3 regions of the Delftia sp. ASV31 genome follow, and region 3 is predicted to be linked to each of the others. Evidence: riboswitches for the same ligand, from Rfam matches in the RefSeq annotation. Region 3 holds a riboswitch; each other region holds the start of a gene.
The links. Region 3 has a riboswitch for cobalamin ahead of JHD82_RS14750 (TonB-dependent receptor domain-containing protein). Riboswitches for the same ligand answer to the same signal wherever they lie in the genome.
Positions count from the first base shown of each region.

Region 1 (5,207 bases), on a different contig from region 3:
GCGGGGTCCAGCTCATGGATCCAGCGCTCGGCCTGCTCCCAGGACTGCCGGGCCAGGTACTGGCAGATCAGCTGCACGCGGCGCAGCTGCAGGGGCGTATCGAAGAAAAGATAGAGGTGATGGACGTTGCTGGACATGGCGGGCCTGAGGCGTTTGCAGGAATGCCGCGATTGTTCAATTGCAGCCGCCAGCCGGCCCTCCCAGGCCTGTCCAGCACGCGGCTGGCAAGCGCTCCCACCGGTTGACATTCTGTCCACTGCAAGAAGCGGGATGCAGGCGCTGCGGCGGCGCCCTAGACTGCGGCAATTGCCCACAGCGCCCATATTGCCAACCGCGCCTATACCGCCAACTCCGCCCGCCATGCACAACCTCGGTCTTTTCGACAACGAAGCTTGCGAATCCGCCCCGCCCTGCCACTGGACGCAGATGGAGCACCAGCTCGATGAGCAAGGCTGCGCGCGCCTGCCCGGCCTGCTGGATGCGCAGCAGTGCCGCGACCTGGCCGCTCTTTACGCAAGGGAGGACAGCTTTCGCTCCCGCATCGTCATGGCACGCCACGGTTTCGGGCGCGGCGAGTACCAATATTTCGACTACCCCTTGCCACCGCTGCTGCAGCGCCTGCGCGAGCAGCTGTATCTGCGCCTGGCGCCGGTGGCCAATCTCTGGAACCAGCGCATGGGGCTGGAGGTGCGCTATCCGGACCGGCTGCAGGACTTCCTGGCGCGCTGCCACGCGCAGGGCCAGTTGCGGCCCACGCCGCTCATCCTTCAATACGGTGCGGGCGACTACAACTGCCTGCACCAGGATGTCTATGGAGAGCATGTGTTTCCGCTGCAGGTGGTGCTGCTGCTGTCGCGGCCCGGGCGGGACTTCACGGGTGGCGAGTTCGTCATCACCCAGGCAGATGGCGACTGGCAGCGGGCCGATGTGATGGCACTGGACCAGGGCGATGCGCTGGTCCTGGCCGTGCGCCACCGGCCCGTGCCCGGGCGGCGCACCGGCTACCGCCGCGTGGCCATGCGCCATGGGGTCAGCCGCATCCACAGCGGCCATCGCCATACCGTGGGGCTGATCTTTCATGACGCACTTTGATGGATGGCCGGCATGAGCACGCTGGATCTTTTCGCCGATGAACATCCCGCCGGGGCCGAATCCATAGGCCCCCAATCCGTGGTGCTGCGCGGCCATGCCCTGCCCCATGCCGTGCAGTTGCTGGAGGCGGTCGAAGGCATTGCGGCGCGGGCGCCGCTGCGCCATCTGGTCACGCCGGGCGGCTTCACCATGTCGGTGGCCATGACCAACTGCGGCGCGCTGGGCTGGACCAGCGACAGGCGCGGCTACCGCTACAGCGCCATCGACCCACTCAGCGGCCAGCCCTGGCCGGCCATGCCGGCCGTGTTTGTCCGGCTGGCGGGCGAGGCGGCCGCTGCGGCGGGGTTCGAAGGCTTTGTGCCCGATGCCTGCCTCATCAACCAGTACCTGCCGGGCACCCGGCTTTCCCTGCACCAGGACCGCGACGAACGCGACCTGGGCGCGCCCATTGTCTCGGTGTCCCTGGGCATGCCGGCCACTTTTCTGTTTGGAGGACTGGCGCGGGCGGACAGGACGGCCAGGGTGCCGCTGCAGCATGGCGACGTGGTGGTCTGGGGCGGCGTGGATCGGCTGCGCCACCACGGCGTGTTGCCGCTCAAGGACCAGCCTCACCCGCTGCTGGGCGGGCGGCGCATCAATCTCACTTTTCGCAAGGCGGGCTGAATGGTTGGACGGTCTGAAATGGACAGGCTCAACAGCCAGGATCGCTTCGCCCGCCTGGATTGGGCGCGGATTGCCGCTGAGCTCGATGCCGAAGGCCATGCCCTGCTGCCGCAGCTGCTGACTGCGGATGAAAGCCGCGCCTTGGCCCGCGAGGCGGCAGCCGCGTCTGGCCTGCCGCCCTGCGTGCAGGCATGGCGCCCGGTGCTGTACGGGCATCTGCTGGCCCTGGCCAACCGCTGGCGCGAACACATGGGCATGCAGCCTGGGTTGCCAGGCTGCTTCGAGGATTTCATGCGTCCGGGCCGGCAAGCAGGCCAAACGCAGCCGCAGCCACATCTGCTGCGCGTGCCGCAAGCGGGTCATGCCCCGCTGCGTTCATACAGCGAAGGTGCGGCGGTGTTTCCGCTGCAGCTGGTGCTGCTGCTGTCCCGGCCGGGCCAGGATTTCGAGGGCGGCGAATTCGTGATGACCGAGCAGCGCCCGCGCATGCAATCGCGCCCCATGGTGCTGCCGCTGGGCCTGGGGGATGCGGCCATCATCGCCACGGGGCCGCGCCCGGTGCGCGGTGCGGCGGGCTTTTACCGCGTGCACCTGCGGCATGCCATCAGCCGCGTTCACCGTGGCGAATGGCTGGGTCTGGAGCTGCTTTTGCACGACGTGCCCCAGGCGCCAAAGGCTCTGCAAACAGACCGCTGGCTATAATGCCGCGCCTGCAAAGGCATCCGTGCAACAGGTGTCCGCATGCCAGCCATGGGGATGAAACGGGAACAAGGTGACTGCCAGCAAATGCTTTTTGCGCTGCCGGCACAGGCCTTGGCTGCCCCCGCAACGGTAAACAAGTCAAGGCGCTCCATGCCTGTCCCGCCAGTCTCCGCAACCCTGCGGAGGGGCGATGACAGGCTGTCACTGGTTCATGGCGTGGTCTGCAACATGCAGCTTTTCGCGGGTGGATTGGGAAGACGGGGCGCTGGGCGCAAGGCATGTCCTTGCGCCGCTTGTGAGCCCGGAGACCGGCCTGCTGCGTTTCGCGCCTGCTGTGCAGGCGTTTTCTTGACTGTCTGCGGGGTGCGGATGGCAACGTCCTGCGCCCTTTCCTCCCACGCTGGCTGGAGAGGTGGCAGTGCCTTGCTTTCGCATCAGACGGTCGAAGACCGATGTTCGAAATGCATTCTTCCTTTTCCAGGGTTTCCAGCGCTCGCGCTGCCCAGTCCCTTTCCGTGCGACTGAGCCCGCTGGCCCTGGCCTGCGCCTTCATCTGCCTGCCGGCGCAGGCTCAAACCCAAACGCCCACGCCAACGCCCCCATCAACCGCCCTGCCCGAGGTCCAGGTCACCGGCCAGGCCGAACGCATCGGCCAGCAACTGGCCCAGCCTGCGCGCTCTGCCAGCCATACCGGCGTCTCCAACCAGGAAGTTCCGGCCAGCGTGGACGGCGTCTCTGCCGAGCAGATGCAGGAGCGCGGCGACTACGCCCTGGTGGACGCCGTCACGCGCACCGTGGGCCTGACGGCCAGCAGCACGCCGGGCAACGGCGGCCTGGCCTTCAGCAGCCGCGGCTTTGCGGGTGTCAATTCCGTGGGCGTGGCCGAAGACGGCATGGTGCTGGGCGTGGCTGCGGGCACCACGGCCTATCCGGGTGACAGCTGGGGCTACGAGCGCATCGACGTGCTGCGTGGACCGGCCTCGCTGATGTTTGGCAGCGGCACCATGGGCGCCACGGTCAACGCCATCCGCAAGCAGCCCAGCCGCACCAGCTCGGCCGAGGTGCTGGTGGGCGCGGGCACGGACGACACGCTGCGCCTGGGCCTGGGCGTGACCGGCGCCCTGGGCGCCTATGCCAGCTACCGCATCGACAGCTACACCGCCCGCAGCGCAGGCGAGCGCGATCTGGACCAGTCGCGCAACGGCAAGTTCATGAGCACGCTGCGCTTGGAGCCCACGAGCGACCTGCAGATCGACCTGATCGCCGACCGCAGCGTGCAAAAGCCCAGCCGCTACTGGGGCACGCCGGGCCTGGACGGCAAGGTGGTGGAGTCCCTGCGCGACCGCAACTACAACGCCGAAGACAGCGTGCTGCGCTATGCCGACGAGCGCCTGCGCGCCAAGGTGCAATGGAAGGCCAATGACTGGCTGACGGTGCGCAACGAGCTGTATCACGTGAAGTCCGACCGCCACTGGCGCAACATCGAGGCCTACGCGCTCAACCCCGCCACCTGGACCGTGGGCCGCTCCGACTATCTGGAAATCCTGCACGACCTGGAGCAGACCGGCAACCGCCTGGGCCTGAACGTGGACCGGGGCTCGCACAAGATCGCCATGGGCTGGGAGGCCGCGCGCATCAACCTGCGGCTGTCCAACAATTCGCCCTATGGCGGCTCGTCCACGGTCTCGGCCTGGGACCCCGTGCATGGCAGCTGGGCCAGCCCCGATCTCACCGCCGCCAAGACAGAAACCGGCGTGACCCAGCATGCCCTGTACCTGGAAGATGCCTGGCGCATCAGCAACCGCTGGCTGGCCATGGCCGGACTGCGCCGCGATGTCTACGACTTTGCCAGCCACTCGCTGGTGGGTGGCACGGATTTCAACAAGACGCTGGCCGCCACCTCCTGGCGCCTGGGCCTGACCTATGAGCTGGCCCGCAACACCCATGTCTATGGGCAGATCAGCTCGGGCCACGATCCCGTCAACAGCCTGGTCTCGCTGAACCTGGCCAATACCGCCTATGCCCTGAGCAAGGGCCGCCAGGCCGAGATCGGCATCAAGCAGCAGGTGGCCGGCGGGCGCGGCGAGTGGACGCTGGCCGTGTTCGACATCAAGAAGGACAACATCATCACGCGCGACCCCGACCGCCCGGCCATCTCCATCCAGGGCGGCAGCCAGTCCTCGCGCGGGGCGGAAGCCACCGCCGCCTTCCAGGCCACGCCCGCCCTGCGCGTGGAGGGCAATCTTTCCTATGTGGACGCCCAGTTCGACAAGCTCATCGAGGCCGGCGGCAACCGCGCAGGCAACCGTCCGCAGAACGTGGCCAAGACCACGGCCAACCTCTGGGGCCACTACCGCGTGGGCGCCTGGCAGGCCTCGCTGGGCCTGCGCTACGTGGGTGACCGCTTTGGCAACAACGCCAATACCGTGAAACTGCCCGCCTACACCGTGGCCGACGCCGCGCTGAGCTGGCAGATGGACCCGCGCACCACCCTGAGCCTGATCGGCCGCAACCTGGCCGACAGGGTCTATGTGGGATCGAGCTACGGCAGCCAGTTCCTGGTCGGGCAAGGCCGCCGCTTCGAGATCGCGGCCCATATCCGGTTCTGATGGCCATGGCGCGCTCCAAAAGCCTCCACGGTCTCCACGGCCTGTGCGCTGGCGCCCTGGCGGCCACCCTGCTGCTGGCCGGCTGCTCGCGCAGCGATTCCGGCACCACCAGTGAACTGCCGGCACCGGCTGCCGCACCGC
Region 1 is NZ_JAELTK010000058.1:29,825-35,031, reverse strand. Features, by position in the region: gene JHD82_RS19650 (hypothetical protein) at 1-137, opposite strand, end outside; gene JHD82_RS19645 (2OG-Fe(II) oxygenase) at 361-1,092, shown strand; gene alkB (DNA oxidative demethylase AlkB) at 1,105-1,755, shown strand; gene JHD82_RS19635 (2OG-Fe(II) oxygenase) at 1,774-2,457, shown strand; cobalamin riboswitch at 2,470-2,789, shown strand; gene JHD82_RS19630 (TonB-dependent receptor) at 2,910-5,066, shown strand; gene JHD82_RS19625 (ABC transporter substrate-binding protein) at 5,066-5,207, shown strand, end outside.
Region 1: another riboswitch for cobalamin. It lies ahead of JHD82_RS19630 (TonB-dependent receptor); the one in region 3 lies ahead of JHD82_RS14750 (TonB-dependent receptor domain-containing protein).

Region 2 (5,207 bases), on a different contig from region 3:
GCAGCGCCTCTTCCGTGTCGTACCACATGGGACCGCGCAGCAGCGTGGACAGCTGCAGGCTCCAGTCGCCCTGCAGCCGCCCGCTGCCGCGCCCGTAGCGCACGCCGGCCGAGGCCTCGTAGCGGTACATGCGCTGCACCTTGTCGGTATTGGCCGAGGCCGGCGATCCCTTGTCCCGCATGCTGAAGTGGTAGTAGCCGCCAGCCCAGGCCTTGAGCTGGTGACCCGTCAGGTTCAGCGCCCGCGCCAGGTCCATGTCGGCCTGCATTTCCAGGCCGCGCGCCACGATGTCGGCCGCGTTGTTGGCGTAGTCCGAGGTGTTGGTCGTGGCCCCGCGCGAGACGGTGATGATGCGGTCGCTGATGGTGTTCTGGAACAGGGCCGCATCCACGCGCCAGCCGGGCTGCTGCAGCGCGGCGCCGACCTCGATTTGGCGGCTGGTCTCGGGCTTGAGGTTGGGGTTGCCGAAGGTGCGGCCACCGCCGACGGCCGTGAAGTCCGAGGCCAGCTCCGTGGCCGTGGGCGCGCGGAACCCCGTGGAGGCCGCAGCGCGCAGCGTGAGCCGGTCCGTGGCCTTCCAGGTGGCGCCGGCAGACCAGGTGTGGTTGTCGTAGTCGCGCGTGCTGGCCTGGGCCAGGGCCAGGTTGGGCGTCTCATCGAAGCGCGTCGTGCCCCAGGTCTTGCGCAGGCCGGCACGCAGGGTCAGGCGGTCGTCGAACAGGGTCTGCGCGTCCTCGAAGTACAGCGCGTGCACCTGCTCGGTCTGGTTGTTGTCGTAGGGCGCAACCTGGCCCGCAGGGCCGCCCGGCATGGCCACGCGCAGGCGGTCGGAGCGCAGCTTGCTGCGCTCCCAGTCAAAGCCCATCAGCAGGTCATTGGTCTGGCTGACACGCAGGCGCGGCTGAAAGCGCAGGCCCGTGGCGTCCAGCTGGCGGTGGTTGTAGTCGCGCGCCGTGCCGGGCACGGCGCTGTTGCCCGAGCGGATCACGGGAGAGGCCCAGTTGAACTCATCGGTATCGACCAGGCTGTAGAGGTGGGTCGTCCAGCTCAGGCGCTGGCCCGGCAGCGCGCCCTCGTAGGTCAGGTCCAGCGAGCGGTTGCTGCGGTTGTCGCGGCTGTAGATGTTGGCGCCCGATCCGCGAAAGCCCGCGTTGTAGATGCCGTCCGTGCGCAGTTGCAGCTCCACGCGGTGCAGCTCGTGCAGCTGCCAGCCCAGGGCGCCGCTGGCCCCGCGCCGCTTCCAGCCCGTGTTCTCCATGCGCGTGCCGCCATCGCCCGACTCGTAGTCGCCGCGCCCGCCTGCGCTCACGCCGAAGTACCAGTCGAAGCGGTCATTGGCGCCGGCCGTCTGCGCATCGGTGCGCCACAGGTCCCATGAACCGGCCTGGACCTGGGCGCGCGTGCCGGGCGCCGTCGCCCCGGTTTTCATGATGATGTTGACCACCCCGCCCATGGCCTGGCTGCCGTAGATCACCGAGGACGGGCCGCGCACGATCTCGATGCGCTCCACATCCGAGGGGCTGAGCTTGGACAGGTTGGCCGTGCCCGCGCGCCGGCCGTTGACCAGCACCAGCACCTGGCTGCGGAAGTCGCGCCCCTGGCCGTCGGTGGAGGCGCCGCGCAGGTTCATCGAGGTCTGGGCCGCCGTCCATTCGCTGAGAAAGCCCACGGCGTTCTCGGCCAGCAGGTCGGTGACCGAGCGCGCGCTGGAGCGCTCTATGGCCTCGCGGTCGATGGTCTGCGTGGTGCCCGCGATGCGGCTGCGCGCCTCGGGCCGCGCGGTGGCGGTCACGAAGACGGCGTCCAGCGCATCGTCGGCGGAGTCCGCGGATCGGCCCGAAGCCGGCTCCTGTGCGGCGCCGGCCGCTGCAGCGCAGCTGGCCAGCAGGGCCGCAGCCGCTGCGGGCCGCAGGCTGGAGACAAGAGGGAGAACAGAGAGAAGGCCGGAGGAATCGGCGGCCGAGGAAGCGAAGCGCATGCGTTGACCCAACTGCCCCACTCACCCGCGGGGCCTATCGTCTGAACCACGCCGCACAGCGCGCACGCCGGAGCCGGCCACGGCAGCGCAGGCTGGGGCCGGACCGGACAGGCGCACTCCCGCGGCGTCCGAAAGCAATGCAGAAGGCCGGTATCCGGGCTTGCGGAACGCTGCGGCGCGCAGGGTGGGCGCGCTGCGGCAGGCATCCCCGCCTTCCCATGCCCGAGAAGGGCACAGTGGCTTGCAGCGCGCGACCTGTGGATAGCGCGCCAGCGTGGGGAGTTGTATTCCGCTGACCGTTGCGGGGGCAGCGCAGGCATTGCGAGCGACCACCTCGATGGCATCGCGCACCTGCTTCCCGTTGAACCCCTGGCCGGTGAGCGGCATGGGGCACCTTCAGCAACAGCGCACCGCCACGGCCCAGGGGCTGCGGCGGTGCGCCAGCGGCGGATTATCGCTGATGCTGTCTAGAGCCAGAAGCCCGGCACCCGGGCCAGCGCCCGCAGCGCGCGGCGGCTGCTGCGCGCGCTGGTGGCCAGGCGGGCCTGCAGGTAGCCGGCCGCGAACCAGGCGCGCGGGTCGCGCGCGGCCTCGGCATGGAAATGCTCGGCCGCCACGGCCATGTCGTTGTGCAGGCCCAGCGCGTCCTGGGCGGGCAACAGCGCCTCGGCAAAGCGCCGGCCCTTTTTGCCGGGCCACATTCCGGGCGCGAATTCCCGTGCAAAGTCCGCCAGGTAGCGCAGGCGCTTGAGCCGCTTGCGCACGCGGTGCTGCTGCGCCAGCGGCAGGCGGTCGAAGTGCAGGCCATCGCGCAGCACCTGGCGGTGCAGGCGCGCCAGCCGCCGTGCCAGGTACTTGCGCGTGCCTGCGGCGGACAGGCGGGCAAAACGGGCCGATGGCTCTGTCTGCGGCGCCTGCGCCAGCGCCCGGATCTCGGCCAGCACCTGAAGGAATGGCGGCTCGCGCACGGCAGCGGCTGCATCCGCCTGCACGGCCTGCGGCGCCTGCCAGTCGCACAGGGGCGCATGGGCGGCCTGCAGCAGCGGGCGCACCACATCGGCCAGCGTATCGGCATCGCGCAGCGTGCCCAGTTGCGCAAAGGCCTGGGCCAGGGGTTCATCCCATTCGGCGCGCATGCCGGGCGCCAGCCCTGCGCATTCGCGCAGCACGGTGCGCAGGCGCCGCAGGGCCACGCGCAGCTGGTGGATGGTCTCGGCATCGCTGCCACCGCCCTCCAAGACCGCCAGGTGCGACTGCACCTGGGCCAGGGCAGCAGCCAGCGCCGCACGCACAAAGCCGGCCGCATCGGGCCGGTCAGGGTGCTGCTTCGCAGGGGTGGACATGGTCAGGCAAGGAGATGTGGACGTTGCCGACGATTGTGGGCGCAGCCCCGCGCCAGGGTCAATCCATGGTCAATCGGCGCCCTCCCCGCTCAGGCTGTGCAGCGCGGGCCGGGCAATGCGCACATAGTCGGCCGAGTCCAGCACGATGGAGCGATCCAGCCGGCCCGCGTTGAAGGCGATCTCGCCAAAGCGCTCGACCAGGGCCGGGTCCACCACAAGGCGCACCTGCGGGTTGAAGGAGAACGGCGGCACCGATCCCATCACGCAGCCCGTGGCGGCCTGGGCCTCCTCGGGCGAGGCCAGCGTGGCCTTGCGCACGCCCACGGCCTGGGCCAGGCGCTTGAAGTCCAGCTTGCGGTCGCCGGGCAGCACGGCCAGGAACAGCTGGGGATCGCCCGCACCGGCCGCATCGCGGCTCTTGCAGAGCATGGCCTTGGCGCCCTGGCCGGGGGCGGTGCCCCGGATTTCGGCGACCAGGTCTGAGCGGCCTTCGGCCGGATGTTCCAGCACGCGAAAACGCGCGCCCTGGGATTGCAGCAGGTCTACAAGGGTGTCGAACATGGTGGAAAGCGCAGAGAAGTCGTCTGGATTTTGACATTTTGTCCAATTCAAAACAAAATGTCCAATATGACCCAACGAACCCCTGAACAGCGCCAGCTTCTGGACCAGTTGGCCCAGATCGCCGAAGGCCTGGGCCAGACCTTTGCCCCGTTCTGCGAGGTGGTGGTGCATGACCTGCTCGACCCGTCCCATGCGGTGCTGGCCATCCACAACAACCTGTCGGGCCGCGAAGTGGGCCAGGGCGCGACGGAGCTGGGCCTGGCCCGCATCCTCGACCCCGGCTACGAGCAGGTCATCGCCAACTACCCCAACCAGTTCGCCGATGGCCGCCAGGCCAAGAGCACGTCCATCGGCATCCGCGACTCCGAGGGCCGCTACATCGCCGCCCTGTGCATGAATGTGGACCTGACGATGTTCCAGGGCTTCCAGGGCATGCTCAACCGCTTTGCCGCCGTCAGCGGCGACACCCCCGCGCGCGAAATGCTGGACCCCACGGGCGCCGGCGCAGGCGCCGACACGGTGCGTGCCCGCATCGACCAGTTCGCGGCCCGCCTGGCGACCACGCCGCGCGCCCTCAAGCCAGATGAGCGCCGCGCCCTGGTCCGCGAGCTCAAGGGCGCCGGCCTGCTCGATGTGCGCCGCTCCATGGAGACCATTGCCGCCCACCTGGGCGTGTCGCGCGCCACGGTCTACAGCTACGCCAAATAGCTCCCGGCACACCGCCGATCTGCAACCCCTTCTCTCCCGTACCGATGACAAGCCTTCCCACCTATGACGACGTGGCCGCAGCGGCCCAACGCATCCAGGGCCATGCCCACCGCACGCCCGTGCTCACCTCGCGCACGCTGGACGAGGCGCTGGGCGCCCGCGTCTTTCTCAAGTGCGAGAACCTGCAGCGCATGGGCGCCTTCAAGTTCCGCGGCGCCTTCAACGCCCTGTCTCGCTTCAGCCCAGCGCAGCGCAAGGCCGGCGTGGTGGCGTTTTCCTCGGGCAACCACGCCCAGGCCATTGCCCTGGCAGCGCGGCTGCTGGAGATTCCCGCCACCATCGTCATGCCGCATGACGCGCCCGCCGCCAAGGTGGCGGCCACCAAGGGCTATGGCGGCCAGGTGGTGGTCTACGACCGCTATACCGAAGACCGCGAGCAGATCGGCCGCGACCTGGCCGAGCGCCACGGCCTGACCCTGATCCCGCCCTACGACCATGCCGACGTGCTGGCCGGCCAGGGCACGGCCGCCAAGGAACTGTTCGAGGAAACCGGCCCGCTGGACGCCCTCTTCGTGCCGCTGGGCGGCGGGGGCCTGCTGTCGGGCACCGCCCTGTCC
Region 2 is NZ_JAELTK010000015.1:65,790-70,996, forward strand. Features, by position in the region: gene JHD82_RS07970 (TonB-dependent receptor) at 1-1,978, opposite strand, end outside; cobalamin riboswitch at 2,106-2,391, opposite strand; gene JHD82_RS07975 (CHAD domain-containing protein) at 2,446-3,321, opposite strand; gene JHD82_RS07980 (YbaK/prolyl-tRNA synthetase associated domain-containing protein) at 3,391-3,882, opposite strand; gene JHD82_RS07985 (transcriptional regulator) at 3,949-4,590, shown strand; gene JHD82_RS07990 (threo-3-hydroxy-L-aspartate ammonia-lyase) at 4,635-5,207, shown strand, end outside.
Region 2: another riboswitch for cobalamin. It lies ahead of JHD82_RS07970 (TonB-dependent receptor); the one in region 3 lies ahead of JHD82_RS14750 (TonB-dependent receptor domain-containing protein).

Region 3 (5,207 bases):
GTCTGCTTGGCGGGGGCGGCGTTCAGCCTGGCAGCCCTGGTGTTCTGGGCCATGACGCGGGAGACGGCTGCCCAGGCCAGCGTTCCCGCCTAGACCCGGCTCACCAGCTCCGAAGGCACCCGGCCCAGCGCCTTGCGGAACATGGTGGAAAACGCGCTGGGGCTGTCATAGCCCAGGTCCAGCGCCACCTGCGTGACCGAGGCGCCCGCAGACAGACGTGACACCGCCGCCAGCAGGCAGGCCTGCTGGCGCCAGGCGCCAAAGGCCATGCCTGTGTGCTGCTGGAAAAACCGGCTGAAGGTGCGCAGGCTCTTGTTCAGCGCCTGCGCCCAGTCCTGGGGCGTGGCGCGGATGCTGGGCTCGGCCAGGAACTGCTTGCACAGGGCGGCCAGCTTTTCGTCGCGGGGGATGGGCGCGAACAGCGGCAGGCTGCGGGCCGAGGCCAGTTCGTGCAGCACCAGCGTGACCAGGGCGCCGTCGCGGCCCGCTTCGTCGTACAGCGCCGGCAGGTCGGCGCAGGACAGCAGCAGCTGGTGCAGCAGCGGGGTGACGACCAGGGCCTCGCAGTGCACACCCGGGCGGGGCGCAGCAGCCGGTTCGATGTACAGGCTGCGCGTGCTCACGCCCTGCATGCGCACGCTGTGCGGCTTGCTGGCCGGAATCCACACGCCGCTGTAGGGCGGGATGGTCCAGGCGCCGTCGTCGGTTTCCACTTCCATCAGCCCGCTCATCCCGTAGAGAAACTGGGCACGCCGGTGGCTGTGCGTGGGCAGCAGCGTGCCAGGCGTGTAATCGGTGCCGATGGCCAGCACATCGCGCGCCACGGCGTCCACGGAATGCAGCGGAATGTTGAGCATGGGAATGTCCGGAAAACAGCCAACAGGCTTTGGCAGGAATTCGAGGATTATTGACCTATCCGCGAAAGCAGGCCAAACCGCGGCATCCTAAGGTTCAGTCCTTGCTCGTTTTTTCCAAAGGACTGTCTGTGTTCCCTCTCCTGCTGCTGGCTTTCGGTGTGCTTGCCGGCGTGACCACCGTGCTCTTCGGCTTTGGCGGCGGCTTCGTGGCCGTTCCGCTGCTTTATGCGCTGCTGACCTCCATCCACGGCGCGGACTCCGCCGTGGGCCAGGCTGCCATGCACATTGCCGTGGCCACCTCCACCTGCGTGATGATTTTCGGCGCCTCCATGGCCACGCTGCGCCAGCACCGCGCGGGCGCCCTGCCCTGGGATCAGGTGCGACCGCTGGCTGGCTTCATCGCGGCCGGTGCCGTGGCGGGCGCGGCGGCCGCCACCTGGATCAGCGGGGAATGGGTGCGCTGGGCCTTCATCGCCTACCTGGCCCTGACCATCGCCGACGCGCTGCTGCGCCCGGGCTTCGTGCACGGCACCGCCGCCGGCATGCAACCAATGGGCCGGCGGGCGGCGGCCACGGCGGGCCTGGCCATTGGTGCGATCGCGGCCTTCCTGGGCGTGGGCGGCAGCGTGATGACCGTGCCGCTCATGCGCCGGCGCGGCGCCAGCATGGCGGCCGCCACGGCCATGGCCAGCCCGCTGTCCCTGCCCATGGCCGTGGCGGGCACCGCTGCCTACATGCTGGCATCGCAGGGCGCGGGGCTGGGCCCCTGGCATGTGGGCTATGTGGACCTGCAGGCCTTTGCGCTGCTGACGGCCGGATCGTGGACCGGCATCAGGCTGGCGGCCCCGCTGATCGGCCGCATTCCCGATGCCCTGCATGCCAAGGCCTACCTGGCCCTGCTGGGCCTGGTGCTGCTGGTCATGATCGTGGCCTGAGCGCTGCGCTCAACCCTCCTGGAAGATCGCCTCGATCCGGGTCTCGAACACCCGGGCAATGGCGAATGCCAGCGGCAGGCTGGGGTCGTAGCGACCCGTCTCGATCGCATTGACGGTCTGGCGTGACACGCCCAGCAGGTCCGCCAGCGCGGCTTGGCTCCAGCCGCGCTGGGCGCGCAGTTCACGGATGGTGTTTTTCATCGCAGGGCCGCCCCAAGATGAAAAGGCACCCCCTCGGGGGGCAGCGGACCTTGCACAGCAAGGGGAGCGCGGGGGTCATTTTTCATGGGAGGGGCACTTTGGCGGAACAGCTCATCGGCTGCGCAGCCAGTGGGCCACCGAGGCAGCCACCCAGAGCGCACCCATCAAGGGCCACACCATGAACATGCTGAGCTTGGGAAAACCTGCCATTTCCAGGAATCCGTAGGTGAAGGTGATGCCGGCCGTGCCCGCCGCCGCAATCGCCAGTTGCTCCAGCATGGACTTGCGCAGGAACTCGTCGGTATCGCGCACCAGGCGCACGATGGCCCGCACGGCCAGCGCAAACGCCAGCATGGGGCTGAGCAGCAGCGCTGTGCGCAGGGCCCCGGCCTGCATGTCGGCGCTGAGCAAAAGCGCCCCCACAAGCAGCGCCATGTAGAGCAGCAGCGCAAATCCAAGTTCCTTCTGGTAGCGGCGGTTGGTGACCGTTGTTTGATTCATGGAAGTCTCTCGCAATGTGTAAAGGATGCTTGACATTGTGCGATGCCACCCGCGGGCATGTCAAGCAAGCTTTACATCGGTACTGAACGCCCCGCCGTACAATCGCCGCCGTTGGTGCCAGCAGCCCCAGGGGCTGCGGTTAAACGGGAAACATGGGGCGGCCAGATAAAGCCGCCCGCATGTACTGCCCCCGCAACAGTGAGTGAAACGCCGCGTGCATGGCACCGGCCCCCGCCAAACCCGTGCCACTGGGCGTACAGCCCGGGAAGGCCTTGGCGAGTGCGTCACCAGTCTGGATACCGGCCAACAGGCGGCCGGCCGCGCTTGCAGCGCAGCCGGTCTTTTTGGTTTCCGTGCCGGCGGGGTCGCTGGCGCGCAACTGGCTCGCATCCATGCACACCCTCGCCCTCGCGCGCGCCCCCGGCGCCGCTCTTCGCTCGCCCTCGGCGTTCCCCGTACTGCGCACGTTGTCCGCCCTGGCTGCGGCCTCGCTGCTGGCCTGCCAGGCCCAAGCACAGACACAACAGGCGCAGCGCGCACAGACCTCCCAGCTCGATACGGTGGTCGTCACCGCCTCGCGCAGCGAGCAGCCCCTGCGCACCGTCACGGCCGACATGACCGTGATCGACGCCGAGACCATTGCCCGCAGCGGCGCCACGGGCGTGGCGGACCTGCTGGTACAGGTGCCGGGCGTGCAGATCAACCGCAACGGCGGGCCGGGCCAGGTCACCTCGGTCTACCTGCGCGGCACCAGCAACCAGCACACTGCCGTGTTCATCGACGGCGTGCGCTACAGCTCGCAGGAGCTGCAGGGCGGCGCGGTCTGGTCCACCCTGCCGCTGGCGCAGATTGACCGCATCGAGGTGCTGCGCGGCCCGGCCGCCGCCATCTATGGCTCAGACGCCATGGGCGGCGTGATCCAGATCTTCACCAAGCGGGCGGACGGCCAGTCCCGCGCCTATGCCGAGGCCGGCATAGGCAACCAGGGCACCAGCAAGCTGGCCACGGGATTTCAGGGCGGTGCCAACGGCTTCACCTACGGGCTGAACCTGGCTGACGAGCGCAGCGACGGCTTCGACGTCTATCCCGGCAACACCTTCTCGCCCAACCCGGACAAGGATGGTTACAGCAACACCTCGCTGGGCCTGAACGCGGGCTACAAAACGGGCATCCACCAGATCGATGCCAGCCTGCTGCACAGCCGCCTGCGCGCCCACTACGACCAGAGCCCGCCGCCGTTCGACGACTACGACGTGGTCAAGAACACCACCGGCAGCCTGCGCTGGCAGGCCGGCTGGAACGCCATGTACAAAAGCGTGGTCCAGATCTCCCATACCGACAGCCAAAGCGACCGCCACACCCAGTCGCCCGAAAGCGCCAAGGGCCGCTCCACCAACTACCTGCTGCAGAACCTGTTCACGCTGGGCCAGCACCGTTTCAACATCGACCTGGAGCGCCGCGAGGACAAGCTGGACACGCAATACGCCTGGACGCAGAACACCGACAGCCGGCGCGTGCAGAACTCCCTGTCGGCCGGCTGGCGCCTGACCGAGGGCCGCCACCAGTTCGACGCCAACCTGCGCCACGACCAGGTGCGCGACCAGCAGAACAAGACCACGGGCGGCCTGGGCTACGGCCTGCAGATCGACGAGCGCTGGCGCTGGGTGGCATCGGCCGGCACGGCCTTCCGCACCCCCACGCTGTACGAACGCTTCACGGGCCAGGCGGCGGCCGACCTCAAGCCCGAAAGCAGCACCAACGTGGAAACCGGCCTGCACTATGCGGCCGGTGCCAACCGCCTCTCGGCCGTGGTCTACCGCAACAGGTTCAAGAACCTGATCACCTACGACTGGAACAGCGCCGTTCCCTGCAACTGCTACCGCAACTGGCAGAGCGTCGAGATCACCGGCCTGACGCTGGCGGGCAGCACGCGCCTGGGCAGCGCCAACCTGGGCGCTTCGCTGGACTTCATGAACCCCGAGAACCTGGAGACCGGCAAGCTGCTGCCCTACCGCTCCAAGCGCATGCTCAAGCTCAATGCCGACACCCAGGCTGCCGGCTGGACGCTGGGCGGCGAAGCGCAGCTGTACAGCGGCCGCTACGCAGACGAGGCGAATACCTTCAAGCTGGGCGGCTACGGCGTGGTCAACCTCTACGCCCAGCGCCAGCTGACCAGGCAATGGACGCTGCTGGCCCGTGTCAACAACATCGCCGACCGCGACTACGCCCCCACGCGCGGCTATGCCAACGCAGGCCGCACCGTGTTCGTCAGCGTGCGCTGGACACCTCTGCCCTGACCCCATGCATCTGCTTCTGCACCTGCTTCTGCGCCTGCTTTCGCGCCTGCCCCGCATCCTGCTGCTGACCGCCGCCCTGGCCTGCGCAGGCGGCGCGGGCAACGCCTTTGCGCAAAAGGCGGCGGATGCGGGAACGGGCGGGGCAACCACCGCCTACACCGTCACCGACATGCGCGGGCGGCAGGTGCGCCTGGAGCGCGTGCCGCAGCGCATCGTCTCGCTGCTGCCCTCGCTGACCGAATCACTGTGCGCGCTGGACGCCTGCGAGCGCATCGTGGGCGTGGACGAATTCTCCAACCACCCGGCCCGCGTGGCCGCCCTGCCCAAGCTGGGCCACACCTTTGCCCCGCTGGTCGAGGCCACCGTGCGGCTCAGGCCCGACGTGGTGCTGATGGCGTATTCCGCACCCGTCATCG
Region 3 is NZ_JAELTK010000036.1:32,458-37,664, forward strand. Features, by position in the region: gene JHD82_RS14725 (MFS transporter) at 1-93, shown strand, start outside; gene JHD82_RS14730 (helix-turn-helix domain-containing protein) at 90-857, opposite strand; gene JHD82_RS14735 (sulfite exporter TauE/SafE family protein) at 986-1,792, shown strand; gene JHD82_RS14740 (helix-turn-helix transcriptional regulator) at 1,802-1,993, opposite strand; gene JHD82_RS14745 (hypothetical protein) at 2,105-2,494, opposite strand; cobalamin riboswitch at 2,590-2,817, shown strand; gene JHD82_RS14750 (TonB-dependent receptor domain-containing protein) at 2,887-4,791, shown strand; gene JHD82_RS14755 (helical backbone metal receptor) at 4,808-5,207, shown strand, end outside.